Regions from separate parts of the Bradyrhizobium sp. CB82 genome, predicted to be linked through region 1. Evidence: riboswitches for the same ligand, from Rfam matches in the RefSeq annotation. Region 1 holds a riboswitch; the other holds the start of a gene.
What was found. A riboswitch is a leader RNA that binds a small molecule or an ion and turns the genes downstream of it on or off. The one in region 1 is predicted to bind glycine.
Positions count from the first base shown of each region.

Region 2: another riboswitch for glycine. It lies ahead of gcvT (glycine cleavage system aminomethyltransferase GcvT); the one in region 1 lies ahead of QA640_RS38220 (FAD-dependent oxidoreductase).

Region 1 is NZ_CP121650.1:7,943,615-7,959,150, reverse strand. Features, by position in the region: gene QA640_RS38250 (helix-turn-helix domain-containing protein) at 782-1,021, opposite strand; partial or broken gene QA640_RS38245 (IS630 family transposase) at 974-1,774, shown strand; gene QA640_RS38240 (IS1380 family transposase) at 1,951-3,348, opposite strand; partial or broken gene QA640_RS38235 (hypothetical protein) at 3,436-3,734, shown strand; gene QA640_RS38230 (IS110 family transposase) at 4,034-5,146, opposite strand; partial or broken gene QA640_RS38225 (IS3 family transposase) at 5,364-6,457, shown strand; partial or broken gene QA640_RS38220 (FAD-dependent oxidoreductase) at 6,678-7,258, opposite strand; glycine riboswitch at 7,304-7,394, opposite strand; glycine riboswitch at 7,397-7,497, opposite strand; gene QA640_RS38215 (Xaa-Pro peptidase family protein) at 8,092-9,312, shown strand; gene QA640_RS38210 (amidohydrolase) at 9,617-10,177, shown strand; gene QA640_RS48450 (hypothetical protein) at 10,427-10,603, shown strand; partial or broken gene QA640_RS38205 (IS256 family transposase) at 11,595-12,859, opposite strand; partial or broken gene QA640_RS38200 (FAD-dependent oxidoreductase) at 13,109-13,969, shown strand; gene QA640_RS38195 (DUF465 domain-containing protein) at 14,061-14,219, opposite strand; gene QA640_RS38190 (IS256 family transposase) at 14,626-15,536, shown strand, end outside.
Region 2 is NZ_CP121650.1:3,430,087-3,445,622, forward strand. Features, by position in the region: gene gcvP (aminomethyl-transferring glycine dehydrogenase) at 1-2,014, opposite strand, end outside; gene gcvH (glycine cleavage system protein GcvH) at 2,032-2,400, opposite strand; gene gcvT (glycine cleavage system aminomethyltransferase GcvT) at 2,411-3,559, opposite strand; glycine riboswitch at 3,705-3,793, opposite strand; gene alaS (alanine--tRNA ligase) at 4,014-6,692, shown strand; gene QA640_RS16395 (cyclic nucleotide-gated ion channel) at 6,699-7,931, shown strand; gene QA640_RS16400 (DUF3455 domain-containing protein) at 7,947-8,450, opposite strand; gene QA640_RS16405 (NADP-dependent isocitrate dehydrogenase) at 8,545-9,759, opposite strand; gene QA640_RS16410 (TrmJ/YjtD family RNA methyltransferase) at 10,099-11,304, shown strand; gene cynS (cyanase) at 11,512-12,000, shown strand; gene QA640_RS16420 (DUF1476 domain-containing protein) at 12,070-12,393, opposite strand; gene purC (phosphoribosylaminoimidazolesuccinocarboxamide synthase) at 12,709-13,476, shown strand; gene purS (phosphoribosylformylglycinamidine synthase subunit PurS) at 13,491-13,730, shown strand; gene QA640_RS16435 (magnesium and cobalt transport protein CorA) at 13,754-14,770, opposite strand; gene purQ (phosphoribosylformylglycinamidine synthase subunit PurQ) at 14,938-15,536, shown strand, end outside.

The DNA.
Region 1 (15,536 bases):
TCGTTTCATTGTACGTCCCTTAGTCAGATTCCGGGCAGACGGATCATCCTATCGTATTGGCAATCAACGTAGTTTTTCGGCCGACGTTCGATCACGCGCTGCAGCGCTATGCGTACTGCTTCCGAACTCAGCGCTTCGACAGGAACCAACCATTGCGAGCCCTTGATTGCTTGCGTTGCGGACGCCCTTCAGAACGAGGTTCTTTGCTGATCGGACGCAAATTCCAAAGTGTGCCGCAGCCTTCGCAAGGCTCATCATTTTGCCGTCGGATGATGCGGGATCGTCGGCAAGCCCAAGCGTTCGCGCATTTCCCGCACGCGAACAGGTCTCGCCGTCGCCAGTCTTGCAGGGCATCCGATTGAGCGACACGCGAGCTCTCGATCAGGCCAATGACCAGCGCGTTTGCGAAGTGCGTCAACGGCAGTGGTTGCCATATCGCCGGGATATCGGCACGTCTCAACGCGAGCAACACGAACTTCCGTTTGCCGGCCGCCGGTCCAGTGGATGAGCAGAACCGCCTCATTGGTGTTTTCATCGAGATTGCAAACGATCTTTCGGACCACGATGTGAGCCAGCCGCCGCTTGGTGCGTGTCCCTGGACGGTGCATTCCAAACCCGCGGTTGCAAAAGCAAGGCGCGGTCGATCTTGGGACTTTCCGCCGATGCGGCGCGCAGCTCCTTGATCCGCCCCTCAAGCTCGGCAACCCGCTCCAATGCGCTATTCCAGCGCGCCTCGAGTTCACGGGCAACGTGACGCTTCGCCGGAACCACTAGTAGTTCATCACAGTGATTTCGACGTTTTGATGCCGAGCCATTCGAGGATGGGCAAGTTTTCGGGTGGCAAAAGAATCTCGATGCTCCGGGGAACACCGGGCTGACGGCGAATGAAGCCGTTTCGTTCGAGGGTGACGATCATCTGGTGGACTGAGGGCGGGCTGACGCGGAAATGGCGCTGCATGTCGGTTTCGGCGGGTGGACGCTGACGCTGCTGGCCGACACGATCGTCAAGCTCACCGATCATGACAGCCTGTCGGGCGAGACCGTGCGTCGCCGGCTGGCCGAGAACGACCTCAAGCCATGGCGCAGGGACATGTGGTGCATCCCCCATGTCGATGGCGAATACGTCGCCCGCATGGAGGACGTGCTCGACCTCTACGCCGAGGCGCCGGATCCCGTCCGGCCGCTGGTCTGCTTCGACGAGACCCCCGTCCAGCTCATCGGCGAGGTCCGTCAGCCGATTCCAGCCGAGCCGGGACAGCGCGAGCGCTACGATTACGAGTACCGCCGCAACGGCACCGTCAATCTCTTCGTTACCTTCGACCCGCATCGTGGCTGGCGCAACGTCAAGGTTACAGACCGCCGCGCCGACGTGGACTACGCGCACTGCATGCGTGAACTCGTCGACATCCATTATCCCGACGCCGCCTGCATCCGTGTCGTTCAGGACAATCTGTCGATTCATACCGCCGGCGCGCTGTATCAAGCATTTGCGCCTGCCGAGGCCCGTCGCATCCTGCGCCGCCTCGAATTCCACTACACCCCGAAACACGCAAGTTGGCTCAACATGGTCGAGTGCGAGATCAGCGTGCTGCAGCGTCAATGTCTCGGCCGTCGCATCGACGACCCCAAAAGGCTCCGAAACGAGATCGCTGCATGGCAACGGCCGCGAAATAAAACCCGACAACGCATCAAGTGGATGTTCACAACCGACAAAGCCCGCGCCAAACTCCGCCGCGCCTATCCAACGACCTCCAAAGAGTCAAAACCACTGTGATAAACCACTGGCCCGCATTTCTCACATGGCCAATTGCTCTTTGACGAAGGAGAGGTGGATCGGCGGAAGACGATAAGGACCATGGCGCCGAAGGCGCTGATAGCGATTTGGTTTTGAGTGTCTCCGTTGGGCCTTGGTGACGATGCCGCCGATTGAGCGCGTCGCAGCTTCGCGTGTCAGGCCGGCGAGGCGCGGGCTCGGGCGGCTTCAGCCAGGCGGCGCGCGGCGATGCTCCACTGTTGGGCGGCTGGGCAGGCCGAGGCCATGGCAATCTTGATGCGGCGGACGCTGATGCGCACCAGGGCCCCGATCTTGAGGAGCTTGAGGCGGATGGTGCCGCAGGTGGCATCCGCAAAGGTGGTTTCAGCCAGGCCGATGCGCCGCAGGGCACAGATCAGCACATAGGCCATCGAGGCGAACCACAGCCTGAGCTGATTGGCGCGCATGGTCGCTGCGGAAGTGCGGTCGGCGTAAAGGTCGAGCTGACACTCCTTGATGCGGTTCTCCATCTCGCCGCGGGCGCAGTAGATGTCCTCATAGAGCTGTCGCGCGCCCGCCTCGCTGCGCTTGAGCGAGGTGACGACGAAGCGCGGATTGGCCTCGCCCTGCGTCCACTCCGCCTTGGCGACGACGCGGCGCCTTCGGCTCCAGGTGTCGAGCGTGCTCCACTGGAAGTCCTTGAAGCGGCGCGCCGGGCGGCCGGTCTTCTCGGCCGCAGCTTGAGCCGTTGCCAGTTCGTCTGCGATCGTGGCGACCAGGCGCGTGTTGCGGGCGAGCCCGAACAGATAGTCCACGCGGTTGTGCTCGCACCACGCCATCAGCGCCTCGCGCGCAAAGCCCGAGTCCGCCCGCAGCACGATGCGCACGAACGGCCAGCGGGCGCGGATCTGCCGGACAAGCCGCTCGACCTCCGCGATGCTGCCCGCGCTCGCGTCGATGTCGGAGGGGCGCAGCTTGGCCGCCAACAGATGCCGGCCGCAGAACACGTACAGCGGCAGATAGCAGTAGCAGTCGTAATAGCCGTGGAAGAAGCGCCCCTCCTGATGCCCGTGCAGCGGGTCGTCGGTGGCATCGAGATCGAGGATGATCTGCGCCGGCGGTCGCGTGTGCGCCTCCAGGAACAGCGTCACCGGAAGTGCCTCGATCGCCGCCGTGTCATGGGCGATCTTGTGATAGCGTGAAGGTTCGCTTTGGCTCAGCTCCAGCCGGTTCAGCGTCGACTTGCCGGCCACCGGTGCGCAGTCCCCGCGCCGGGCCGCAAGCTTGCCCGAAAGCACCGCCATCAGCGGATCGTGCCGCAATTCGTCATGATCGTTGAGATCTTCATAGCCGAGCGCGATGCCGAAGACCCGCTGCCCGATCAACGTGCCGACCGCATGCTCGATCAGGTCCTGACGACGATGATCGCGAAAGCAATCCGCAAAGCGACCCACCAGATCGATCGCCCGATCCGTCGCGCCCAGCAGCAGCGCTCCGGCATCCGACGTCACCAGGCCAGCATCAAAGGCCGCTTCCACAGCCCGACCTTCAACCCTTCCAAAATCAAACTGCTCTGCGCTACACTCTGTTGGCATCGGGGCATTCCTTGAATCATCGCAAAGTCCTTCTCGCAAAAGAACTTTCGCTGATTCGCGCCCCGATGCGCCTCAACGCTGTGAAAAATGCGGGCTAAGGCCTTTGTCGGCCGCTGGCGCATCGTCGAGATGGACGTCTGGGACAGCGACTTCCTCGATCTTGTCGAAGAGGCGCGTCTCACCTTCCAGCGCAAGTCCGATGGCGAAATCGCCTTTGGGGCTCTCAAGGGCTTCCTGGACATGCGCTACGGCACCCGCGACGGATCGACCTGCGCCTAGTTCTCATGGGAAGGACACGACGAGATTGATCCGTCCTGCGGTCGCGCGTCGGCCACTTCTGCATCCACAATGGCGACGATTCAGCATTCGTGTGCGAACGCGGCTGAGTTCTTCAACAGCCTGCTCTCTCATGTTTGCTGTCAAGGGACTCGATCAAGCGGAGCTGCTTCCGGCTGAGCGCCCGGACGCTGGACTTCGAAGGTGCCCACGGTAGGAGGCAGGGCCAAAGACGACGGTTGATCAAGCTCTCATGCGCGGGTTGGCTACCGCATGACCGTGGTTTCGTCTTGGGGCTGCCTCGGTCTAGAGGGCGAGCGTCGGCAATGCCGGCTCATAGCAGGCCACGAGGATTCCCCACCGCGCCCTGACTCCTGCCCTGGGCACCGATATGGTCGAGCAGCGCTCTTCAGGCGGCCGGCCCGAGTTGTACTTGACGAGTGATCGCCCACAGGAAGCCGACCATCTCACGTGCAATGGCGGTGGTGACGATCACCTTGGGTTTGCCGGCCGCCGACAAGCGGCGATAGCGAGCGCATAGCCTGACCTGGGCCTTCCAGGCGATATCGCGGATAACTTCAGGCAGGCGCTCGTTACGGTCATGGAGCTTGCGACTGACGCGGGCCTGCATGCGATAGGTCCATGCCCCCTCAATCAGAGCCCGCCTGGCCAGAGCATTGCCAGCCTTGGTGATGTTGCCGCGTCGGATGGTTGCGCCGCTCGAATACTCCGACGGCACGAGGCCGAGAAAGGCCATCAACTGGCGAGGATTGTCAAAGCGAGAGAAGTCGCCAACCTCGGCAACCACGGTTACAGCAACGATGAAGGCGATGCCGCGCATGGCCTGCACGGCCTCTACGATTGGCGTCATCGACCATTGTGGCGCCAGCTCCTCGATCCGCTTGGTCAAGCAGTCCACGCGGGCCTCAGCGTCGGTTACGGCATGAATGTAGTCCTGCAGAACGATTTGGCTCGCCGGGTGATCGAAGCGCACCGTGGTGAGCCAGCGACGATAAGCCAGAGTCCACCCCCTCTTCCCGGCATAGATGCGCCCATGTCGCAGCAGGAAGCCTTGGAGATGCTGCCGCGCCTTGCCGAGCACACGCATCGCCGTGGCGCGGGCTCTCACCAAGTCGCGCATGGCCTCATGCGCTGCATCCGGAACCCACACGGCTGTCAGTTGGTCGCTCCGGTGCAGCTTGGCCAGCATCGCCGCATCGCGCCGGTCGGTTTTTACCCGATCGCCGGCTTTCATCGGGATCAGCGAGGGAGCCACCACGATGCAGTTGTGTCCCGGTCCCGTCAGTTGTCTATGCAGGCCATATCCGCAGGGTCCGGCTTCGTAACAAAAACTTACCTGCCGGTCACGCTTGCCAAGCTTCTTCGCCAGCTTGGCGATTTGATCGGCGCGATTAGGGATGATCCCCAAGTTACGAACTTCCCCGCCGCGCATCGCTTCGGCCACTGCAACCGAAATCGTCGCCTTGTGCACATCCAGCCCCACGAAAATGCTATCGTTCATCAGGCCCGCTCCCCATGCTTGAGGCTCGGCGCCGGACCATCCGGCGCAACCCTCGATAGGAGCTTGCCGCGGGGCGGGCCGCCCGTCACCTCAGAAGGCAAACATAGGGTCTAGGCTAGAGGCGAGGCAAAAGAAACGTACTGAAGTGGATCCCGGATTTTGGACCGGCGGCTTAGGTGGTGCGGATGCCGTTCCGTTTTGATAAACGGAGCGGATCATGAAGAAGACAAGACGGAAAATCGATGCGGCGCTGAAGGCAAGGATTGCCTTGGAGGCGTTGCGGGAACAATCAACGGTGACGGATCTGGCGCAGCGCTACCAGGTTCATGTGAACCAGATTTATGCGTGGAAGAAGCAGCTTCAGGATCAAGCGGTTCGGGCGTTCGACGCGGGCGCTGGTCGGGATGGCGAGGCGGCCCACGAACTGGAGGTCGAGAAGCTCCACGCCAAGATCGGACAATTGACGGTCGAACGAGATTTCTTAGCCAGGAGGTCCGGAAGATGAGCGCGCCGGATCGCCGAGGATTGCTTCAGCGCGATCATGAGAGTCTATCGATCCGCCGGCAATGCCAACTGCTGAGCGTTGCGCGATCGAGCGTCTATCGGCCGCCGCGGCCGGCCAATGACAACGAGCTTGAGCTGATGCGGCGGATCGACCAACTGTTCACGGCCTGGCCGTTCCTGGGCTCGCGGCGGATGGCGGCGATGCTCAATGGCGAAGGCTGTCGCATCAATCGCAAGCGCGTGCAGCGGTTGTTGCGCAAGATGGGCATCGCGGCGCTGGGACCAAAGCCCAGAACCACCAAGCCGGCGCGGGGACACAAGATCTTCCCGTATCTCCTGCGCCAGATGGTGATCGACCGGCCGAATCAAGTGTGGGCGGCCGATATCACCTATGTGCCGATCGGCCAGGGCTTTCTGTATCTGGTGGCGATCATCGATTGGGCGAGCCGTGCGGTGCTGGCCTGGCGCCTGTCGAACACGATGGACACATCGTTCTGCGTGTCTGCGCTCGAAGAGGCCTTGGCGCGCTTCGGCCGGCCCGAGATCTTCAATACCGACCGGGGCAGCCAGTTCACCAGCGCCGCCTTCACCGGCACGCTGGCCGACACTGGCGTCCGGATCTCGATGGACGGTCGCGGGCGCTGGATGGACAACGTGTTCATCGAGCGGCTATGGCGCTCGCTCAAATACGAGGACATCTATCTCAAGGGTTATTCGGATGGCCACGAGGCCAAAGCCGGAATCGCCCGATGGATCGAGTTTTACAATTTCCAGCGCCCTCATCAGGCGCTGGAAAACCGCGCGCCGATGGCGGTCTGGCGGGCCGGTGTCACCGGCGCATTCGGCGAAGAGGCTGTGGATATGACGCTTCTCGCAAGCGAGAAGCTTGGACAACGCTGGGCGTTGCCCACATCCCCACAGCCACAACAGCAGCAAGCAAGAGTAGCGTAAAGTTATTGGGAAGAACGAACGGCAGAAGCTCCACTTAGGAAACCGGACCCAGTGGTCCTCAGCATAGGGTCCACTTCATATCTCCGGTCGAATCTGACGGCGTGAAGAATCCAGCATAATATTTATTCTGCAAAGTTGGCTCTATCACGCGCATTTCGGACAGAGTTACAGGACAGCGGTCCAACCCTCCCTCCACCAAGAAGCTGGTTCACACGAGCAGCCGTGTCAAACTCGGGCTTGCTTGAAGAGACATGTAGAATACCCCGCTGCTCCAAATCAAAAGCTATGCTCTCGCGATGGGCAATGTCAAAAAGATGCTGCCGCGCAGCGATAGCCAATCTGGTCGTTTCGATCGTGTTGCGACGGTGGTGACGGGTTTGAGCGACAAACTCAGCCAACCAAGTACAAGCTTGGACTCGGGTTCAGAAACAGTGGTGCATCCTTTCGCATCATCCACTTCAAACCCTTCAGGATGGTGCCTAGGCTATTCCAAACCTCAGCGTTACTTGCCGACAATTGTCCCCCATTCGCAAACGAGGTCTCCATTGCGAGATAACGATGGCGGTCAAATACTGTAACTGTGTAATCGCGAGCAGCGAGCGCGTAAGTAGTGGTAGCTCCGGTAATTCCGGATCCAATAACGACGATCGGTTTCATTAGGTGCTCCAAGGCAAGCGTGAACGGCGCGATAGCTCCGCCCCAAATCTGTCCTGCACCTGAGAGCTTACTCCGCTAACCTTTGGTGATTACGGTCCCCTTCGGTGGGCGCCACACTGGCGCCTCTATCCAGATTGTCCTAGGCGTGCGGTCCTGGGCCTGAGAGTTTCCTTGGGGAGTTGCCGCCTTCGGCGGAGATCGCCATTTGCTGGCTGATCTCTCTCTCCCACGCGCCATCGTCAGACCGGTCGATCCTTTCAGGCATATTTCGGCATGCAATACCGCTATACTTCAGAGTCGTCGTTCGCCGAGGGATGGCACGGTTAAGGCGAAAATGTCTTCGCCGGTTTTCAGCGTCGTTACCCAAGAAGTCGCAGAAATACTGCGGAATCTGCCGAAAACCGCGTAAGACAAGCGCTTACCTCGGTTTACTCTATCTACTGTATGGTGAGGATTATGGCTGGGACCCAGCGGTGACCTGTCATGTGGTTTGACCGGTCGACTGCATCTGAGCAGAGACTTCATCGCTAGTGATAACTGCGTAAGCGCAACGAAGAAACGACAACGCAGTTTGCCTGGGCGGAGTAAGATGCATTACGATCAACGGACGATGAAGCTGCTCGACGATCAACGGACGATGAAGCTGCTCGCTCTGTCGTCGTTATAATCGACTGTGGCTGCGGCTTGTCGGCACAGCTTATCCGTGGCTCCACATGAAGTGTGCGGGCCGCCCAGAGAAGAATCCTGATGGCCCGCCAGTAAGCGTTCGTCAGAAGATGTCGATTGAAGTTTTGTACCGTTGCTGCCCAGTATACCGCCCATTGGAGAGAATGATGACCATTCTAGATCACGCCGCGATTACCACGATCCCCTATGTACCCTTTGACAGAACAGAATATGAAAACCGAGTTGAGCACGCGCGACGGTTGATGAAAAGGTATGGCTTCGACGCGTTGCTTGTGACGTCCGAACATAACTGGCGTTATTTTGTTGATGATATCAGCACCACACCAAGTTCGACCACCAGGCCGCGGTTCCTTCTCATCCCCTTGTCTGGTGAAGCCGTAGGGATCGTTCCAGGCTCATTTGACGAATTTTACGGTCAAACCACCTGGGTAAAGAATTATCGTACTTGGGCCGGTCCTAACCCGAAGGATGAGGGCGTTTCCACGCTTGCTAAAGCGTTGAACGATCTGCCAACCACCGCAAAGATAGGGACGGAACTCGGAGCCGAGAGCAGGCTCGGTATGCCTGTTGGCGATTTTCTGCGCGTCGTTGATGCCATCCAGCCTCGCACATTCGTTGATGCCTCGGATCCAATCTTCACCCCATTGCGTATGATCAAGTCGCCCGCTGAAATTGAACGAATGCGCACGGTGAACGGGATTGCATCGGTAGTGTTTGACAAGCTGGCGCCAAAATTGCGCCAAGGTATGACTGAGCGAGAGGTTTGTCGCCTTTATGAGCTCGAATGCTTTCTCCTTGGCGTAGACAAAACGCTCAAGATCAATTGTAATTCAGGACGTGGGGGCTATACTCGCTGCTTTGGAGTTCCGACAGATAAGATTCTCTCGCGTGACGATCTGCTGTTCATAGATCAAGGGTTTTTGTTCAACTTCTATTTCAGTGATTTTAACAGGCACTTCGCTTTTGGAGTGCCCGATCAGAACACGGTGGATGCCTATAAGCTCGTTTGGGAGGCGACGGAGGTTGGTGTAGGCGCCGTGAGGCCTGGGATACCGATTAGCGATATCTATGCGGCGATGTCCGGCGTACTGAATAGCAAAGAGAGTCAACGCAAAGTCACCAGCATCGGGCGCATGGGACACTCGATGGGTTTGTGGATGCCAGAGCTGCCTTCGGTTCATCCAGAGGACAAGACACTTCTCAAGCCAGGGATGATCATTAATATCGAGCCAAGCACGAACTATCCGTCCTATTTTGACGGCACTCCAAAATTGATGATTCACGAGGAGGTTGTTGTCGTTACTGAAAATGGATCAGAGCTGCTCACGTCTCGTACCCCTCGAACTATACCAGTGGTCTCTCAATGAAGAAGTGGCGCGGAAGCAGTCGGCCCTAAACTTAAGCGACTTCCTTGTTTCGTAAGCGAGAGCCCAGATGTTCAAAGTCGAAAGATTTCCCGAGAATTGCAGTGCGAGGCAACCGCATGGCGCCGGTATCTTCATGAAAATCCGGAGCTCGGCTATCAAGTGCACAATACCGCGAGTTTCGTAGCAGAGAAGCTCGGCGTCATTCGGCATCCACCATATCGAAACCGGGATAGCTGAAAGTGGTATTGAGGCATTGATCCAGGGGAAAGGAGGAGATGGGCCGACCATTGGATGACGAGCAGATATGGACGCGTTGCCGATCTTGGAAGCCTCAAACAGACCGTGGTCGTCCAAGATACTTGGCAAAATGCACGCATGTGGGCATGACGGTCACACGGCCATGCTACTGGCCGCAGCGAAATACCTCGCCGCCACGCGCAATTTCAGGGGCGCCGTCGCATTGATCTTTCAGCCGGCGCAAGAAGTGGAGGCGCCATCTGGCGGTAAACGGATGGTCCAAGAGGGGATCATCGCTTCGGCATCTCACAAGTGTTCGGCATGCACAATCGACCTGGGCTGGACGTCGGCAAGTTCGGCATTTGCCGATGGTCCAATAATGGCATCCCAAGACGACTTCGACATTGTCGTGAAGGGTAGGGGTGGCCACGCGGCCAAGCCACATGAGATCGTGGATCCAGTAGTGATCGCGGCTCAGATTATTCTCGGGCTTCAAACGTTGGTATCGCGCCACACAAGTCCGATTGATTCGCTTGTAATCTCCGTTACAAAGTTGAATGCAGCTCAAGCTTACAACGTTATTCCAGATAACATTGAAATGTCCGGCACCGTAAGGACGGCACCGTAAGGACGGCACCGTAAGGACTCTGACACCTGACCTGGGCGACTTCGCGGAGCGGCAGATTTCGGCATGTGCGCAAAGTATTGCGCGCGGATTTGGCGCGGACGTTGAGTTCAGGTAATGCCGATCTGTCCCAGTCACCTTTAACCATACAGAGCAGACCAATCTGGCGATCGCGGTGGCGGGAAATCTCGTGGGAGCCAAATCCGTTGACGACAAGTTGAGATTAACTATGGGGGCCAGGATTTCGCTTATATGCTTGAGGCGCGTCCCGGCTCCTTTATTTTTCTCGGTAATGGGCCATCGGCTGGCGTGCACAACCCGGCTTATGATTTCAACGACGAAGCTCTTCCTTATGGCATCGGCTGCTGGGTGAACCTAGTAGAAGCAGTGCTGCCACCTGAGAGTAGAGCCGCGAGCATATGTGGATGAGTCGACAAGGCTCGCGGGTACGAAACGGCCTGACACTGAAGTGGGGTCTTTGCAAAATGTCTATGGAGCCGAAGACCTTTTTAGAGCTTCTGTGACCCCGAGACCTTTTCGCGGGTTTTAGGCGTAGCCTCTGAAATATATTTGGAGAGCTTGTCGTGCCTGCCTTGAGTGCGCGTCGCGTCGGTTGTCGCAGCTAACGAAGGCTTGAGAAATGTTCTGATTCCAGGAGGGGGTGGCAAGCGTTCCTGTTCGCAAATTACCTCGCGTGAGCTGCGGACTCTATGGGCATTGAAGGAGATTCTGATGAGACAGTGTTTGTTTTCTGTATCAACCCTAAAAAAGACCCCCGTGGCCGCTCATGTGCTAAACGCGCTCAAGGCTGAGTATAAGAGATCGAGAGGGATCCGGGTCTGAAAGTCCCCGGTTTGCGCGGCGCGACAATTTCGATTGTGACGACTGATGATGTGGTGACTAACGATTATGCGCGGTATGCGCCAATTCTAAATCAGTGTTTCGGTGATGCCAACTTGATCGGTATCGTGAATGGGCACGAAGGACCAATGCGCCAGACGCAATCTTCACCGTGCAGACGATTAGTGAGTTGGCGACTGGCACGTTTAGCATTGCTCCTCGGATCATGCGGGGACTTCTTCTATCCATCGAAAGTGAGCGCCTCGCCTGCGCTCTTGACAGCACTGCGGCCACGATTGCCCTCTCGCATAGAGCTCGGCGATATGCGTGAGCGCCTCGCCTGCAATGGCCGCGGGCTTAGGCGGCGAGTTCGTAGAACGTACGCTGCATGTGTGACCAGCAGTTGCAAGCTGACCGTCGCAACGCTCAGCCACCATAGCCGGTATAGTCGTCGACCTGCAGGATTCCAGAGCGAGTGTCTGGCTCCGGTGGTGTGGATCGAGTAAACGCGCTCCAACGCAACCTGAAACTGTGACTTAACTGACGGCGAGCTATGCCTAAATCTGGGTGACGGAGCCGATCAGGCGGCGTGGCTGTGCTGGGTCGGAATGACCTCGATGCCGTCGGCGAATCTGACACCGGCGATGAGCTTCGGCAACTGATTTGTGCCCTTCAATCGACGCCAGGTTTTCGAGGCTGCATCGATCAGCTTGAACACCATCAGCCTGGCCGTCTGTGGCGACAACGATCCCTTGGTCCGAACTGTCCTGTGTCGCACCGTGGCGAACACGCCCTCGATCGGATTCGTGGTTCGCAAGTGGACCCAGTGCTCGGCAGGAAAGTCATAGAATGCCAGCAGATCCTCGCGATCCTTGACCAGGCAGTCAACGGCGCGCGCGTATTTGGCACCGTATTTCTCGGCGAAGGTTTCGAGTGCAAGCTCCGCGGTGGCCCGGCACGGCGCCATCGAGATATCCTGCAGGGCTCTCTTCATGCCACTCTGCACGGAGCTCGGAACCTTGTTGAGCACGCTGACGGTCTTGTGCTGCCAGCAGCGCTGCCGCCGGGTGCCGGGAAAGACTTCGTCTATCGCCTTCCAGAAGCCGAGTGCGCCATCGCCGACCGCCAGTTCAGGCGCGACCTGCAGTCCGCGCCGGCGGATGTCGATTAGAAGCTCGCGCCAGCTCTGGGCGCTCTCGCGCACGCCGACCTGGAAGCCGACCAGCTCCTTCTTGCCTCGGGCGTCGCGCCGATCAAAACCAGCATACATTCGCTGTGGTCCTCCATCCGGGCCTGCAGGAAGACGCCGTCGGCCCAGACGTAGACATAGCGCCGCGCCGACAGATCGCGCTTCTGCCAGCGCTCGTACTCGCCCTGCCATTGCGCCTTCAGGCCTGAGATCACCGATGGCGACAGATTCGGCGCATCCTTGCCGAGCAGCGCCGAGAGCGCTTCCTGGAGATCGCCGGTCGAGATGCCGCGCAGATAGAGGATCGGCAGCAGGGCATCCAGGCTCTTTGTCCGCCGCGCCCACAGCGGCAGGATCGCCGAGGTGAAGCGGATCCGATCAGCTCCGGTCGCACCACGGTCTCTGACCTTGGGCCGGGCGATCTCGATCGCGCCGATCCCCGTGGCAATCTTACGCGCAGGGCCAAAGCCGTGCCGCACCACCCTGGCACGGCCGTCCGGCAGCTTCAGCTCCGCCGTCGTCGCCAGAAATGCCTGCAGCTCGATCTCGACGGCCCGGGCGAGCAGCTCACGGGCTCCGTTCCGCAGAATTTCTGTCAGTGGATCGTCAACCGCAGACGGCTGACGGAAGGGCAGGATGTTGATAGTCTCGTTCATGGCGTATCGCTCTCCTTGAGAGGTTCTGGCAGGCTCGACACCCGCCTCGATACGCCGCCTACCTCAACCCGTCATCACCCACTTTCCTGCATAGCTCACTGACGGCAAATTGATGCTTCAAGTAGCATGGTATGGCTCCCCAACTATTTGAGATGGCCCAGCACTGCCAAAGCGAGCGGATCGGCAGAACGATGTTGGCGGCGACGGCGATCCCGTGGCAGCGCGGAAATTTCGGGACCTGAAGGCGAGATGGACAGGGTTGATTGTGTGATCGTCGGTGCGGGGTGATCAGCCTGGCCGTGGCGCGGCGGCTGGCACGGGCCGGCCGCGAAGTGATTGTGATCGAGGAGGCCGAAGGGATCAGCACGGTAACCTCGTCGCGAAACAGCGAGGTGATCCATGCTGGCATGTACTAGCTGGAGCCGGCGCTGAGCTGCGACCGGCGCTGCTGTCGCCCTCCACCGGGATCATCGACAGCCATGCCTACATGCTCACGCTGCACTGCGACGCTGAGGAGGCCGGAGCGGCATTCGCTTTCCATGCGCCGCTGCTCCACGCGGCCACGGTGAACGGGTTCGAGATCGAGCCCGGCGGCGCGGCGCCCATGACGCTCGCCTGCGATCTGCTGGTCAATCCCGCCGGCCTCGGCGTAACGGCGGTCGCGCGTTGACGGCGTGCCGATCGAATTGATTCCAACTGCCTATTTGGCCAAGGACAACTACTTCAGCTGCAGCGCCAGGGTGCCGTTCTCGCGGCTGATCTATCCGGTGCCGGCGCCGGCGGGCTCGGCGTGCACCTGACGCTCGACATGGCCGGACAGCCGCGGCTCGGCCCCGACGTCGAATGGATCGATCAAATCGATTATGCTGTCGACCCGGCGGGCCGAGCTGTTCTATGCGGCGATCCGGAAATACTGGCCGAACCCTGCCGGATGGCGCGCTGATGCCGACCTATTCGGGAATCCCAAGATCGTGCCAGCGGCGGTGGCGATCCAGGATTTCCTGATCCAGGCGCCGGCCGATCACGGCGTCGCGGCTTGATCAACCTGCTTGCATCGAGTCGCCGGGATTGACGTCGTCGCTCGCGATCGGCGAGGTGCCGGAGCTTTGAGCAAATGCTGCATAGCGTCCCGGAGGATGCGCGCTTCGGCATTCATCCCTCGGTGAAAAGCAAGGTTATTTGCTAATTTGCGGGGACTGACTTAGTGGACCGTGTCGTCGGCGGAAAGTCTCAACCGCTCGATCTCGTCCTTGACCATCAACTTGTGAGGCTTCAACTCGACGATATGCAGGTCGTCTACGGAGGGGTGTACGAGTGCTTCGTGCACTTCGTTCTCGGGTATTCTGTGCTTGCGTTCCAGTTCGACGAGATGACTTGAAGTGCCATTACGTACTCTCCTCGGTGCGTTAAACCTCGGGTTCGATCCGGATCGCTGAGCGTGCACAAGTGGGCGGCGCTGTCGATGGGGAGCCGCCGCGAGCCTTTTGAGGTTGACGGCTGCCGCGGTTAGATAGGCTTGCGCCTGGCAGCGCGCGACAGTCCGTGCCAGGACTTGGCTTCGCCGTGGAAGCCTTCCGAGCGCCAGCGGTGGCGCTACAGAACCGCCGGTCCGGTCGTGTCCCAGCTGGTGGTGTAGCTGGAGCGAAGCCGCTCGCGACGCGCGCCCCCCAATAGCGCCGTAGCGAGCGAGCGGCTTTGCGGGTGGTCATCGATGATTCGTCGGTAAGGTTCGGGTTGCGACACCAACCTGATTCGAGGAACCACCGATGACCGACGACATGATGAACCTGCGCGCGCTCGTGGAGAAGACCCCTGACGCCGATCTTTTGCGCGAGATGATCGGCTTTGCCGCCCACCGGCTGATGGAGCTGGAGGTCGAGGGACTGACGGGAGCGGCTTACGGCGAGAAGAGCCAGGAGCGCCTGGCTCAGCGCAACGGCTATCGCGATCGGAGCTGGGAGACCCGCGCCGGCACCGTCGAGCTGCGCATTCCCAAGCTGCGCAAAGGCACCTACTTCCCCGGCTTCCTGGAGCCGCGGCGGATGGCCGAGAAGGCGCTCACGGCGGTGGTGCAGGAGGCCTACGTGCAGGGCGTGTCCACCCGCTCGGTCGACGACCTGGTGCAGGCCATGGGCATGAGCGGCATCTCCAAGAGCCAGGTGTCGCGGTTGTGCGGTGAGATCGACGACAAGGTGAAGGCCTTCCTCAATCGTCCGATCGAGGGCGACTGGCCCTATCTGTGGATCGACGCCACCTATGTGAAGGTTCGCCAGAACGGGCGCATCGTCTCGGTCGCGGTGATCATCGCGGTCGGCGTCAACAGCGACGGTCGGCGCGAGATTCTCGGCATGGACATCGGCCCGTCCGAGGCCGAGACGTTCTGGACCGCGTTCCTGCGCAAGCTCGCGCGGCGCGGTCTGCGCGGCGTCAAGCTGGTGGTCTCCGACGCGCATGAGGGGATCAAGGCCACGGTTGGCAAAGTCCTGAACGCCACGTGGCAGCGCTGCCGCGTGCACTTCATGCGCAACGCCCTGGCGCACGCCGGCAAGAGCGGCCGGCGCGTCGTCTCCGCCTTCATCGCCACCGCGTTTGCCCAGGACGACGCCGAGGCCGCGCGTGCCCAATGGCGAAGGGTCGCCGACCAACTGCGGCCCAAATTGCCCAAGCTCGCCAGCTT
Region 2 (15,536 bases), 4.5 Mb from region 1:
CCTGGCCGCCATGGCCATGCACGATGTCGCAGATCTCGCTGATGTGCTCCTCGAATACGCCATGCGTCGAGGGATAGGTGATCATCACCGCGGCGAGATCGTCCGAATGCTTTTCGGCCTTGGCGCGGAGGTCATTGACGTCGACGTCGCCATTCTTCTCGCAGGCGACGACCACCACCTCCATGCCGACCATCGCGGCGGAGGCCGGGTTGGTGCCGTGGGCGGAGGAGGGGATCAGGCACACCTTGCGATGGCTCTCGCCACGTGCCGCGTGATAGCCGCGGATCGCAAGCAGGCCGGCATATTCGCCTTGCGCGCCCGAATTCGGCTGGAGCGAGATCGCGTCGTAGCCGGTGATGTCGCACAGCCATTTTTCAAGCCGTGCGAACAGCGCATGATAGCCCACCGCCTGCCCGCGCGGGGCAAATGGATGCAGGCTGGAAAACTCCGGCCAGGTCAGCGGCATCATCTCGGTGGTCGCGTTGAGCTTCATGGTGCACGAGCCGAGCGGGATCATCGCGCGGTCGAGCGCGAGGTCGCGATCGCTGAGCTTGCGCATGTAGCGCAGCATCTCGGTTTCCGAGCGATGCGCATGGAACACCGGATGGGTGAGGAAGCCGGTGGTCCGCTTCAACGCCTCGGGCAGCGCCTCGCGCGTGGTCGCGTCGATCTCGGCATAAGCGAGCTTGCCTCCGAACGCGCGCCAGACCGCCTCGATGGTGGCCGGGGTCGTGGTCTCGTCCAGCGCGATGCGCAGGCCGTCGCTGCCGAGGCCGAGATTGATTGTCTCGGCCGTGGCGCGCGCGATGATCTCGTCACGCTTCGTACCAACGTCCACGCTGACTGTATCGAAGAAGTGTTCGGAACGTGGCGCGAAGCCGAGCTTGCGCAGACCCGCGGCCAGCACGGCGGTGCGGCGATGCACCATGCGTGCGATCTGCGAGAGGCCTTCAGGGCCATGATAGACCGCATACATCGAGGCGATCACGGCGAGCAGCACCTGCGCGGTGCAGATGTTGGAGGTCGCTTTCTCACGGCGGATATGCTGCTCGCGGGTCTGGAGCGCGAGGCGATAGGCGGGTGCACCACGCGAGTCCACGGACAGGCCGACGATGCGGCCGGGCAGCGACCGCTTCAGCGCATCGCGCACCGCCATGTAGGCTGCGTGCGGGCCGCCATAGCCCATCGGCACGCCAAAACGCTGTGCCGAGCCGATCGCGATATCTGCGCCGAGCTCGCCGGGCGAGGCCAGCAGCGTCAGCGCCAGCAGATCGGCGGCAACGATCGCAAGGGCGCCCTTGGCGCGCAGCGTCGCAATGGCCGGCCGCAGGTCGCGCACCGCGCCCGAGCTGCCGGGATATTGCAGCAGTGCACCAAGCACGTCTGTCTTGTCGAGATCACTGAGGGGATCGCCGACGATCAGGTTCCAGCCCAAGGGCTCTGCGCGGGTGCGCATCACCGCGAGCGTCTGCGGATGCACGTCCTTGTCGACGAAGAAGGCTTGCGCTTTCACCTGCGAGTGCCGCTCGGCGAGCGCCATGGCTTCGGCCGCGGCGGTCGCTTCATCGAGCAGCGAGGCGTTGGCGACGTCGAGCCCGGTGAGGTCGCAGATCATGGTCTGGAAGTTGAACAGCGCCTCCAGCCGGCCCTGGCTGATCTCGGGCTGGTAGGGCGTATACGCCGTGTACCAGGCCGGGTTTTCCAAAATGTTGCGCTGGATCACCGCGGGCAGGATGGTGCCGGAATAGCCTTGGCCGATCAGCGAGGTGAAGACCTGGTTTTGGGCTGCGAGCTCGGCCATGTGCGCGATCGCCTCGGTCTCGGTCAGGGGCTTGCCCAGATCGAGCGGAGATGCCTGCCGGATCGAGGCCGGCAGCGTCTCCGCCATCAGCGCATCGACGCTCTTGGCGCCGACCGTTTCGAGCATTGCGGTGACATCGCGCACTGAGGGGCCGATGTGGCGGCGAACGAAACTGGCGGCGGTTTCGCCGCTGGATTTACGGTGCGCGGTCATCGCTTGCTCCATCGTCCTTAAGCCGTGTGTGCCTTGTAGGCGGCTTCATCCATGAGGCCCCCGAGCTCGCTCTTGTCGGCAATTTTGATCTTGAAGAACCAGGCCTTGCCTGCGGCCTCCGAATTGACTAGCGCCGGCTCGTCGACGACCGCCTGGTTGACCTCGAGCACTTCGCCCGAGATCGGCGCATAGACGTCCGACGCCGCCTTCACGGACTCGACCACGGCCGCAGCTTCCGTCTTCTTCAGCGCGCGGCCGACCTTGGGCAGCTCGACGAACACGATGTCGCCGAGCTGCTGCTGGGCGTAATCGGTGATGCCGACGGTGGCGACGTCGCCGTCGATGGCGAGCCATTCATGGTCGGAGGTGTACAGCGTAGTGGTCATTGTCTCGTCCTCAGCGTTTGTAGGTGTTTTTCACGAAGGGCATGGCAGCGACTGCGAGCGGCAGGCGCTGGCCGCGCACCTCGGCGAAGAGCTTTGTGCCGAGCGCGCTCAGGCTCATGGGCACGTAGCCCATCGCCACCGGCGCGCTCAGGCTTGGGCCGAAACCGCCCGATGTGACCTTTCCAATGGGATCGCCGCCCGCGCTCTCGGCAAACAGCAGCGCGCCCTCGCGCACCGGGGCGCGGCCCTCGGCACGCAGGCCGACGCGGCGGCGGGATGCGCCGTGATCGAAGTGGGCGAGAATCTTTTCGGCGCCGGGAAAGCCGCCGGCGCGGGCGCCGCCGCTGCGGCGGCTCTTCTGCACCGACCACTCCAGCGCGGCCTCGACCGGCGTGGTGGCGGTGTCGATGTCGTGGCCGTAGAGGCAGAGCCCGGCTTCCAGCCGCAGGCTGTCGCGGGCCCCGAGACCGATCGGCAGCACGTCCGGATTGTCCAGCAGCATCTTGGCGAGGCGTTCGGCATCGGCAGCCGGAACCGAGATCTCGAAACCGTCCTCGCCGGTGTAGCCGGAGCGCGAGACGAAGCACCTGATGCCGGCGACCTCGTGCGGGCCGGCGTCCATGAACTTCATGGCCGGTGCCTCTGCACAAAGTTTCGCCAGCGCCGCTTCGGCCTTCGGACCCTGGAGCGCGATCAGCGCGCGGTCGTTCAGCGAATCGATGATGCAGTCATCGGAGAGATGCGCGCGCAGATGTGCCTCGTCCTCGGCCTTGCAGGCGGCATTGACGACCAGGAACAGGTGATCACCCAAATTGGCGACCATCAGATCGTCGAGAATGCCGCCGTCGAAATTGGTGAACTGAGCATAGCGCTGCCGCCCCTTGGCGATCGCCACGATATCCTGCGGCACCAGCCGCTCCAGCGCGCTGGCGGCGTCCTCGATCCTCCCGGATTTCGGCCGCAGCGCGATCTGGCCCATATGGGAGACGTCGAACAGGCCCGCTTTGCTGCGGGTATGGAGGTGCTCCTTCAGCACGCCGGCGGGGTACTGCACCGGCATCTCATAGCCCGCGAACGGCACCATCTTGCCGCCCACGGAGACATGGAGGTCGTAAAGAAGGGTACGTTTCAGGGAGTTCTTGTCGTCCGACGCAAGCATCACAGGGGCCCTCGCGGTTCCCGGGGAGAATTCCCCGAGGGAAACCAGTCGAAGCCCCATCTGTCGCTGTGCCTGAGAGTATTATCCCGTCGGCGGGTGCCACCCGGGCTTCAATGCCCGTCGGCGCCTCTTTCCAGATGCTGTCAAAGCCACACGGTCCCTTTGCCTGAGAGTTTCCGGGGCGGTTGCTCCTTCGGCGCCGGCAACAAAGCCGGTCTCTCCCGACGTGGCCGTACGTTACATGTAGGTACAGAACACAGGCTGGCCAAGGCTGTCAACGCGGCCGCAATGTCTATCAACGGCCTATTGCGCGGCTGCGGCAACCCTCTGATCTCTCTGCACAGTTTCTGGACAGGGCAGCTCACCTTGTCTAAAAGCGCTATCGCCCGCAGATATCAGCCTTAATTTCAGGTTTGGGCGGATTCTGGCGGATCTTGCACCCGATTGGATGAACATGAGCGGCGTCAACGAGATCAGGTCGACCTTTCTGAACTTCTTTGCCAAGAACGGCCACGAGATCGTGCCGTCCTCGCCATTGGTGCCGCGCAACGATCCGACGTTGATGTTCACCAATGCCGGCATGGTGCAGTTCAAGAACGTCTTCACGGGCGTCGAGAAGCGCCCCTATCACCGGGCCACCACCTCGCAGAAATGCGTGCGCGCCGGCGGCAAGCACAACGACCTCGACAATGTCGGCTACACCGCGCGCCATCTCACCTTCTTCGAGATGCTCGGCAACTTCTCCTTCGGCGACTACTTCAAGGAGCGCGCGATCGAGCTCGCCTGGAATCTGATCACCAAGGATTTCGGGCTGAAGAAGGACAAGCTGCTCGTCACCGTCTATCACACCGACGACGAGGCGGCCGGCCTGTGGAAGAAGATCGCGGGCTTCTCCGAGGACCGCATCATTCGCATCCCGACCTCGGACAATTTCTGGGCGATGGGCGATACCGGTCCGTGCGGCCCTTGCTCGGAGATCTTCATCGATCGCGGCGAGCACATCTGGGGCGGGCCTCCCGGCAGCCCGGAAGAGGACGGCGATCGCTTCCTCGAATTCTGGAATCTGGTCTTCATGCAGTTCGAGCAGGTGACGAAGGAGGAGCGCCAGCCGTTGCCGCGCCCCTCGATCGACACCGGCATGGGGCTGGAGCGCATGGCCTGCATCCTGCAGGGCGTCGACAGTGTGTTCGAGACCGATCTCTTCCGTCAGCTGATCGATGCGACCGCGTCCGCGCTTGGTAGCGGACCGAATGAGCAGACGGTCGCCTCGTTCAGGGTGATCGCCGATCACCTCCGCTCCTCGGCCTTCCTTGTGTCTGATGGCGTACTGCCCTCGAACGAGGGCCGCGGCTACGTGCTGCGCCGGATCATGCGACGGGCGATGCGCCACGCGCAGCTTCTGGGCGCGAAGGAGCCGCTGATGCATCGCCTCGTCTGGGCGCTGGTGCGTGAGATGGGCCAGGCCTATCCCGAGCTGGTGCGCGCGGAAAAGCTGATCGAGGAAACGCTGCGGCTGGAGGAAACCCGCTTCCGCAAGACGCTGGCGCGCGGCCTTGCCATCCTCGACGAGAAGAGCGCGTCATTGAAGAAGGGCGACATGTTCGACGGCGACGTCGCCTTCACGCTCTACGACACTTACGGCTTCCCGCTGGATCTCACACAGGACGCGCTAAAGTCGCGCGGTATCAGCGTCGACCAGTCTGCCTTCACCGATGCGATGGAGCGTCAACGCGAGAAGGCGCGTGCGTCCTGGGCGGGCTCGGGCGAGGCCGCCAGCGAGGCGATCTGGTTCCCGCTGCGCGAAAAGCTGGGGGCCACCGAATTCCTCGGCTATGAGACCGAGAGCGCCGAAGGCGTCGTCGCGGCGCTGGTGAAGGACGGCAAGGAAACCGACAGCCTCAAGGCCGGCGAGACCGGCTCGATCGTGCTCAACCAGACCCCGTTCTATGCGGAGTCCGGCGGCCAGGTCGGCGATACCGGCGTGATGGTCGGCGAGGGCGGGATCAAATTTCGTGTCACCGACACGCAGAAGAAGCTCGGCGATCTCTTCGTGCATATCGGCACGGTGGAGCAGGGGACGCTTAAGGCCGGCACCGCGCTCCAGCTCGAAGTTGACCACGCGCGCCGGTCCTCGATCCGCGCCCATCACTCCGCGACGCATCTTCTCCACGAGGCGCTGCGCCAGGTACTGGGCGATCATATCGCTCAGCGCGGCTCGCTGGTCGCGCCCGATCGCCTGCGTTTCGACTTCGTGCATCCCAAGCCGATCACGCCGGCGGAGCTCGCCCGCGTCGAGGACATTGCCAATGACGTTGTGCTGGAAAATGACGAGGTCACGACGCGCATCATGGGTGTCGACGAGGCCCGCGAAGCCGGCGCGCGTGCGCTGTTCGGCGAGAAATATGGCGACGAGGTCCGCGTCGTCTCGATGGGCAAGACCGCGCGCGAACACGGCGCCAACGCAATGGGCTGGTCGGTCGAGCTCTGCGGCGGCACTCATGTCAAGCGCACCGGCGATATCGGCCTGATCACGCTGACAAGCGAGAGCGCGGTCGCTTCCGGCGTGCGCCGTATCGAGGCGCTGACCGGGCGTCATGCACGCAAGCATGCCAACGACACCATGGCGCTGGCGAAGACCGCAGCCGCCGAGCTGCGCACCTCGCTCGAGGACGTGCCGGCGCGCATCACCGCGCTGATGGACGAGCGCAAGAAGCTGGAGCGTGAATTGTCCGACGCGCGCAAGAAGCTCGCGATGGGCGGCGCTGCGTCGTCCGGCAATGGCGCAGCCGCAGGCGTGCGCGAGGTCGGCGACGTCAAACTGATGGCGCGTGCGGTCGAGGGCATCGAGATGAAGGATCTCAAGAGCCTTGCCGACGACGGCAAGAAGCAGATCGGCTCCGGCGTCGTCGCGATCGTCGGCGTCACCGAGGACGGCAAGGCCGGCGTTGTGGTTGGTGTCACCGCCGACCTCACTTCGCGCTTCAACGCAGTTAATCTGGTTCGCGTCGCCTCCGAAGCGCTCGGCGGCAAGGGTGGCGGCGGTCGGCCTGACATGGCGCAGGCCGGCGGGCCCGACGGCGCCAATGCGGCGGCGGCACTGTCGGCGATCGAAAAAGCCATGGTCGGCGCGTAGATCGCCGTGCGCCTCGTTCCGCGAGGACGTGGGCTTCGCGATCCCAATTTGAGGGATCGCTTGTACGAATTGCTGGAGCACGATCCGCTGGCCTATTCCGCCGGGTCGCACTTCATCCAGGTGATCGTGGCCGTCATCGTGCTCGACGTCGTGGCGATGACGCTCGCCTCGGTACCGGATCTGGACGCTCAATTCGGCGCGCTGTTCACGGGCGTCGCCATTCTCGCGGTGATCGTGTTCGCATTGGAATATGCGGCGCGGCTTTGGACCGTCGCCGGCCATACGCAGCGCAAGGCGTCGCCACTTGCCGACCGGTTCTCCTACGTCTTCTCCGCGCTCGGCATCATCGATCTCATGGCGTTCCTCCCTGCAGCGTTCGTGCTGGCCACCGGCCGGCACTCGACGATGGCGGCGCTCGGCGTGCTGCCGTTCTTCAAGTTGATCCGCTATTCGCCAGCGATGCGTTCGCTGCTCGCCGCCGTCCATGCCGAACGGCGCGCATTGATCGGATGCATCGTCATCCTGATCGGCGTGGTGCTCACCTTCGCTTCGCTCCTCTACGCCATCGAGCGCGAGGTGCAGCCGGAGAAGCTCGGCACCATCCCGCAGGCGATGTGGTGGGCGATCGTGACGCTCGGCACGGTGGGATATGGCGACGTCGTTCCGGTGACCCCGCTCGGCAAGTTCGTCTCCGTGTTCGCCATCATCAGCGGCTTTGCCATGATCGCGCTGCCGGTCGCGATCATCTCGAGCGCCTTCGCGGAAGAGGTGAAGCGCCGCGACTTCGTCGTCACCTGGGGCATGCTGGCGCGGGTGCCGTTGTTCTCACATCTCACGGCATCGGAGATCGCCGACATCATGCGCCTGTTGCGCGCGCGCACCATCGAGCAGGGCGAGATTCTGGTTCGCCGCGGCGAGGTCGCATCATCGATGTATTTCATCACGGCGGGCGAGGTCGAGATCGCGCTGCCGAACCAGCACGTCCGGCTGACCGACGGCACTTTCTTCGGCGAGATCGCCCTGTTGCACAGGACCAAGCGGAGCGGCACCGTCACCGCGACGCGGAAGACGCGGCTTCTGCTGCTCGACGCGCAGGACTTTCATGCGCTGATCGAGCGCATGCCGACGCTCGCTGCTCACGTCCGCAAGACCGCCGAGGCGCGTCTCGGCGAGGCCGGCGATCTCGCGGTCGCCGAGCTCGCGCAGGCGAAGAAAGAGGGGGGCGGCGGGGCGGGCTAACCAGGCAGTCCCGGGTCAGCCCTTGCGCAGGAAGATGTAGTCGGCCGAGTAGGGCGCGCTTTTGAACTCGCCGGCCTTCTCGCAAGCACCCTCGAGCTTGCCACCATGGGTGTTGATGCGCTGGACGGTGGTGACGGGTGTCAGAACGCCGCTGCCGCGGCGTGAGGCGACCTCGAGTTTCAACCAGGGAATATCGCCTGCGCTAGCGCCTGGCGCGTTGCCGATGGCCTTGCCGACCACGGCGCTGCCGTCGACATGCTCCCAGTTGGGACCGGCATAGTGGCGGCCGATCGTCTTGCCGTCGACGAGCAGCGTCGCGATCGGCTCGCGGAAGGCCCAGGCGAGCTTGCCGTCGGCCCCTGCCTTGCATTCATAGACCTGCGCGCCCTCGGCGTGGACGTTCAGCACGACCGTCTCGCCGGATGCGGCAATCGCCTCGGGCAGTGCCTGCTCCGCGGCTGCGGCCGGTCCGATCAGGGCGGAGAGCAGCAAAGTGCGAACGGCGAGCTTGATGGACATGGCCGGCTCCGCGATGGCGTCAAAATGAAGGGCCGCGCTGAGGCGCGGCCCGTGATGATGTCTAACCGTGGTCCGGCGAAAATGCGAACGGCACTTACGCTGCCAGCGCTTTCGCCAGGTTGTCCGCGACCTTGTCGAGGAAGCCGGTGGTCGAGAGCCAGCGCTGGTCGGCGCCGACTAGCAGCGCGAGGTCCTTGGTCATGTAGCCGTCTTCGACGGTATCGACGCAGACCTTCTCCAGCGTGTTGGCGAACTTCGCCAGCTCCGGATTGTTGTCGAGCTTGGCGCGGTGGGCGAGGCCACGGGTCCAGGCGAAGATCGACGCGATCGAGTTGGTCGAGGTCTCCTTGCCCTTCTGGTGCTCGCGGTAGTGGCGGGTCACCGTGCCGTGGGCGGCTTCGGCTTCCACCGTCTTGCCGTCCGGCGTGAGCAGGACCGAGGTCATCAGGCCGAGCGAGCCGTAACCCTGCGCGACCGTGTCGGACTGCACGTCGCCGTCGTAGTTCTTACAGGCCCAGACGTAGCCGCCGGACCACTTCAGGGCCGAGGCCACCATGTCGTCGATCAGGCGGTGCTCGTAGGTCAGGCCCTTGGCGTCGAACTCCTTCTTGAACTCGCGGTCGAAGACGTCCTGGAAGATGTCCTTGAAGCGGCCGTCATAGACCTTGAGAATAGTGTTCTTGGTCGAGAGATAGACCGGGTAGTTGCGCATCAGGCCGTAGTTGAACGAGGCGCGGGCGAAGTCGATGATGGAGTCGTCGAGATTGTACATCTCCATGGCGACGCCGGCGCCGGGGGCCTTGAACACTTCCTTCTCGATCACGGTGCCGTCCTCGCCGACGAACTTCAGCGACAGCGTGCCCTTGCCCGGGAACTTGATGTCGGTGGCGCGGTACTGGTCGCCATAGGCGTGGCGGCCGATGATGATGGGCTTGGTCCAGCCGGGCACGAGGCGCGGCACGTTCTTGCAGATGATCGGCTCGCGGAAGATCACGCCGCCGAGGATGTTGCGGATGGTGCCGTTCGGCGACTTCCACATCTGCTTCAGGTTGAATTCCTTCACCCGGGCCTCGTCCGGGGTGATGGTGGCGCACTTGACGCCGACGCCGACCTTCTTGATGGCCTCGGCGGCGTCGATGGTCACCTGATCGTTGGTCTGGTCGCGATACTCCATCCCTAGGTCGAAATACAGGAGCTGGACATCGAGGAACGGGTTGATCAGCTTGTCCTTGATGTACTGCCAGATGATCCGGGTCATCTCGTCGCCATCGAGCTCGACGACGGGGTTGGACACCTTGATTTTTGCCATGATCGGGGGAGCCTCTTGGGAACGGCGCTGACGGGCGCCAAAGGGAATATCCGCCGCCTCTTAGCACCGGGAAGCGACGCGCGAAAGCCAAGGGATTATGCACTTTTAGCCCATCCCGCATCCTTGAGATGGGGAGCCGCGGCGGCGCTGTGCCCAGCGGGGGAGCTGGAGTTTCGGGCGAGATTCAAAAGCCGAATCTAACCCCGTTATTTCGCTTGAGAATTCTGTCAGGACAGGCAAACGAGGCGCAACCAGGCGGCGCCGGTCGGTGGCCGGTTTGAATCAATTCCTAAGGCGGCCTCTCCAAGGCCTTGAGAACCAGCGTGAAAGCAGAACGAGATGTCGGGGACTGACAAGAGCAAGGCGGGCCTCGCCCTCGACGGTCCCATCGTGATCCTGGTCGAGCCTCAGCTCGGCGAGAACATCGGCATGGCGGCGCGTGCCATGGGCAACTTCGCCCTGAGCCGCTTACGCATCGTCAACCCGCGCGATGGCTGGCCGAACATCGCCGCCCAGCGCGCGGCGGCTGGTGCCGACCACATTCTGGAACGGGTCGAGTTGTTCGACACCGTCGAGCAGGCAGTCTCCGATCTCGATCTGTTGTTCGCAACCTCCGCCCGCGCGCATGACCAGGCCAAGCCGGTGGTCGGCCCGGAAGCGGCGACGACCGAGATTGCCGGCCATATCGCCACGGGCGGCAGGTGCGGCATCCTCTTTGGCCGGGAGCGCTGGGGGCTGACCAACGAGGAAGTCGCCCTTGCCAACCGCATCATCACCTTTCCGGTGAATCCCGGCTTCGCCTCGTTGAACCTCGCGCAGGCGGTGCTGCTCGTCGGCTACGAGTGGTTCAAGCGCGCGATGGAAGGCGCGCTACCCCATACGATGCCGGAGCGCTCGGAGCGCGCCTCGCAACACCAGATCCAGGCCTTCTTCGAGAATCTCGTGCGCGAGCTCGACCGCGTCGAGTTTTTGCGCCCGGCCGAAAAGCGCGACACCATGCTGGTCAATTTGCGCAACATCTTCACCCGCATGGAGCCGACCAAGCAGGACATGCACACCCTGCACGGGGTGGTGATGGCGATCGCGGAGGGGCGGAAAGGGCCCGCCAAGGGCGGGGTGCTCGACGGCGAGCAGGCGACGCGATTGCGCGCACTGCTCGCCGAGCACGGCCAGGGTGGGGTGCCCGACAGCGGCTCTACCGTGCGCGGACTCGCGCGCCTGCTCCGCCGCAACCCGACCGACGCCGAGCGCCTGCTCTGGCAGGCGCTCACCCGCGACCGCCGCTTCGCCGGCCAGTTCAAACGCCAGACTCCAGTCGGCCGGCATATTCCGGACTTCGTTTCGTTTGCGCACCGGATCGCGATCGAGCTTGTCAATCCAGGCGAGAGCGAGACGATCGTCGCCGACCGTGCCGCGCGGCGGGCGTGGCTGGAGGCGCGGGATTATCGGGTGATTGAGATGCGCGCCGCAGACGTGGAGCAAGACATCGAGCCGCAGCTTACGGCACTGCAAGCGATGATGCGCGAAGGATCGCCAAACTCCTAGGGTGGGCAAAGCGACTTGCCCACCTCTTTGGTCAACAGGACCGAGACAGAAGGGGTGGGCACGGCGCTGCGCGCCTTTGCCCACTGCGACAGGCTTTGCTGGCACGTTTCGTGCAACTCAAGACGACACGAAACGACGTTGTGGCATCGTCTCCCGCAAGGTAATGCACTGACGCGACACAATGCTTAGTCAAGGGAGACCCTCAACATGAAGCGTTCCGACCTCACCGAAAAGCTGCTCGACATCAAGCGCGAGAAGGGCTGGAGCTGGAAACACATCTGCGAGACAATTGGCGGCTATTCGGAGGTGCTGATCGTTGGTGCGATCCTTGGCCAGATGAAATTGACGAAGCCGCAGGCCGCTAACGCCGGCGAGCTGTTCGGCCTGTCGAAGGCTGAGACCGCGATGCTCAATGAGGTGCCGATGCGCGGCACCGGCACGCCGATGCCGCCGACTGATCCGCTGATCTACCGCTTCTACGAGATGGTGATGGTCAACGGTCCGGCCTGGAAAGCGCTGATCGAGGAGGAGTTCGGCGACGGCATCATGTCGGCGATCGATTTCGACATGGCGATTGAGCGTGTCGCCAACCCGAAGGGCGACCGCGTCAAGATCACCATGAGCGGAAAGTTCCTGCCGTACAAATATTATGGCGCCAGCGGCAACGTGCCGGAGTATGGGTTCAAGGAGGGGTGAAGGCCGCGAATGACGAAGCGCGAGTAGCGAATGGGGATTTTCCATTCGCTATTCGCCACTCCCTAATCCTTATTTCCCCGCCTTCACCTCGGCGATCGCCACCGCGGCGAGCTCGCTCATCCTGGCGCGAATCGCTTGCTCGGTGATGGCGACATTCTTGACGGCAAAATCGGCCATGATCTTGCGCAGCACGCCCCCGTCGCCTGGTCCCTCGAATTCGGCCGCGACCACCTCCTTGGCGTAAGCCGTGGCCGCATCGCCCGAGATGCCGAGCTGCTGGGCCGCCCACAGGCCGAGCATCCGGTTGCGCCTAGCCTCGGCCTTGAATTTCTGCTCCTCGTCGAGGGCGAACTTCTTCTCGAAACCTTCCTCGCGCTTGTCGAACGTGGTCATGCTTTTCCGTTCCAATTCCCTGGCTGAATCCGGCCGTGACGCCGCGTTGCGGTTACCCCGGCCCATGCCTAGATAAGGGGCACGAATCGGCAGAACAACGAGCCGTTAAGCCGCAGGCAAGACGGTATAAGTTGGTGCCGGAAGAGCCGGATCGATTGTGCTGGGACAGCCAATCGGATAGGTTGCCTAAAGGTTTGGTTCCTGTTCTGTTTCTATGGGTTCCAGGCCGTTCACGGCAGCTCCGCTGTGGGTCCTAATCCTTGTCAACCGGAGCACACCAAATTCATGGATTTTAACAAAACACGGTACATCCCCATGAGCCGTCGGCGTCGCATTTATGAAGGCAAGGCAAAGGTTCTTTACGAAGGTCCCGAGCCCGGCACTCTGATCCAGCACTTCAAGGACGACGCCACTGCGTTCAATGCGAAGAAGCACCAGGTGATCGAGGGCAAGGGCGTCCTCAACAACCGGATCTCGGAGTACCTGTTTCAGCACCTCAACGACATCGGGGTGCCGACCCATTTCATCCGCCGCCTCAACATGCGCGAGCAGTTGATCCGCGAGGTCGAGATCGTGCCGCTGGAGGTGGTGGTGAGGAACGTTGCCGCCGGTTCGCTGTCGCAGCGGCTCGGCATCGAGGAGGGCACGCAGCTTCCCCGCTCGATCATCGAATTCTACTACAAGAACGACCAGCTCAACGACCCCATGGTGTCCGAAGAGCACATCACCGCCTTCGGCTGGGCGACGCCGCAGGAGATCGACGACATCATGGCGCTCGCCATTCGCGTCAACGATTTCCTCACCGGTCTCTTCCTCGGCATCGGCATCCGCCTCGTCGACTTCAAGATGGAATGCGGCCGCCTGTTCGAGAACGAGATGATGCGCATCATCGTCGCCGACGAGATCTCGCCGGATTCCTGCCGGCTCTGGGACATCAAGTCGAACGAGAAGCTCGACAAGGACCGCTTCCGCAGGGACCTCGGCGGCCTGCTCGAGGCCTATACGGAAGTTGCAAAGCGGCTCGGCATCCTCATGGAGAACGAGCGTCCGGCGGGCTCGGGCCCGGTGCTGGTGAAGAGCTAAGAGGGACTATCGACGTGAAGGCACGTGTCACCGTTACCCTGAAGACGGGCATTCTGGATCCGCAGGGCAAGGCCATCGAAGGCGCGCTGAAATCGCTCGGCGTCGACGGCGTCGCCAGCGTCCGTCAGGGCAAGGTGTTCGACATCGAGCTCGCCGGCGCGGACAAGGCCAAGGCCGAGGCAGTACTGAAGGAAGCCGCCGACAAGCTGCTCGCCAATACCGTGATCGAGAATTATCGCGTCGAGATCGTTTAGCATCGGCGCAGCTTGCGCAGGCGTCACAGCCATCCGACGCGGCGGAAGCGCCAGTACAATCCGAGGCAGGCGAGCGCCATCAGTCCCATCACGATGAAGTAGCCGTATTCCAGCTGCAGCTCCGGGATGTATTTGAAGTTCATCCCGTAGATGCCGGCGACCGCTGTTGGGACAGCGAGGATCGCGAGCCACGAGGCGAGCTTCTTGGAGACCGCGGTCTCCTGCGCCTGCCCGACCAGCAGGCTCGCCTCGAACGCGAATGCCAGCACCTCGCGCATGGAATCGATGCGCTCCTGGATGTTCCTGACGTGGTCGGTGACGTCGCGGAACAGCGGCTGCATGGTCGGGCGGACCATCGACAGCTCGTCATGCTCCAGCCGCCGGCAGACCTCGACCAGCGGGCCGATGGCGTTGCGCAGCCGCAGGAGGTCGCGGCGCAGCATGTACAGCCGCTCGATCTGCGCCTTGGTGATCACATTCGACAGCACGTAGTCCTCGATCCCCTCGACCTCCTCGTGAATGCTCTCGAGCACCGGGGAGTAGTTGTCGACGATGAAATCGAGGATGGCATAGAGGATGTAGTCCTCGCCGCGGGCCAGCGCCCGCGGGCAGCTCTCGCAGCGCTCACGCACCGCCGTATAGGATGTCGAGGCGCCATGACGGACCGTGACGAGGTAACCGTCGCCGACGAAGATGTGGGTCTCCCCAAAGGCGATCCGGCCCTCGATCAGTTGCGCGGTGCGCGCCACGATGAACAGGGCCTCGCCATATTGCTCGATTTTCGGCCGCTGATGGGCGTGGTTGGCGTCCTCGATCGCGAGCTCGTGCAGATCGAATTGCTTCTGCACGGCGCTGAGCAGCGCCATGTCCGGCTCGTGCAGCCCGATCCAGACGACGTGGCCGGGCTTTGCCCGCCAGCTCGAGGCCTCACCGATCGCGATGTTGGCGACGCGCCGGCCGTCGACATAGGCGCCGGCCGCAACGATACCCTCAGTGGAGACCAGTTCGGCTGGGGAGGTGGGGGACGACGGGACGTTCATGGCTTCAATCCCGGGCAAAATCGTTCGGCCAAATCGTGGGCCATGGCCTGTGCACAACGCGGTCCGGCGAGGCTAGCACTGGTAAAATCCGCGTCAAATGGTTATGTCTCCTCACGATTTGGCGCGCTGCGCCAGCCCCGATTCCATTCCGCGCCGGAACTTGAAGCATGAAAGCCGCGATTCTCGTCTTTCCCGGAATCAACCGCGAGCGCGACATGGCGCGTGCGCTGAAGCTGATCTCGGGACAGGAGCCGGCGATGGTCTGGCACGCCGAGACCTCGCTTCCACCAGGAACCGATCTCGTCGTGGTGCCCGGCGGCTTCTCCTATGGCGATTACTTACGTTGTGGCGCGATTGCGGCGCGGGCGCCGGTGATGGATGCGGTGCGCGACTATGCGGCGAACGGCGGCCTCGTGCTCGGCGTCTGCAATGGCTTCCAGATCCTCTGCGAAACCGGGCTCCTGCCGGGCGTCTTGATGCGCAATGCGCGGCTGAAATTCATCTGCCACGACGTGCATCTGCGCGTCGAGCGCTCCGATACGCCGTTCACCCGCGGCTACAATGCCGGCCAGGTGATCCGCGTGCCGGTTGCCCACGGCGAGGGCAATTACGAGGCGGATGAAGAAACCATCAAGCGCCTCGAAGGCGAGGGACGGGTGCTCTATCGCTACAGCTCGCCCGAAGGCCTCGTCGACGAGGCCTACAACATCAACGGCGCGGCACATTCCATCGCCGGCATCGTCAACGACAGGGGCAACGTGCTCGG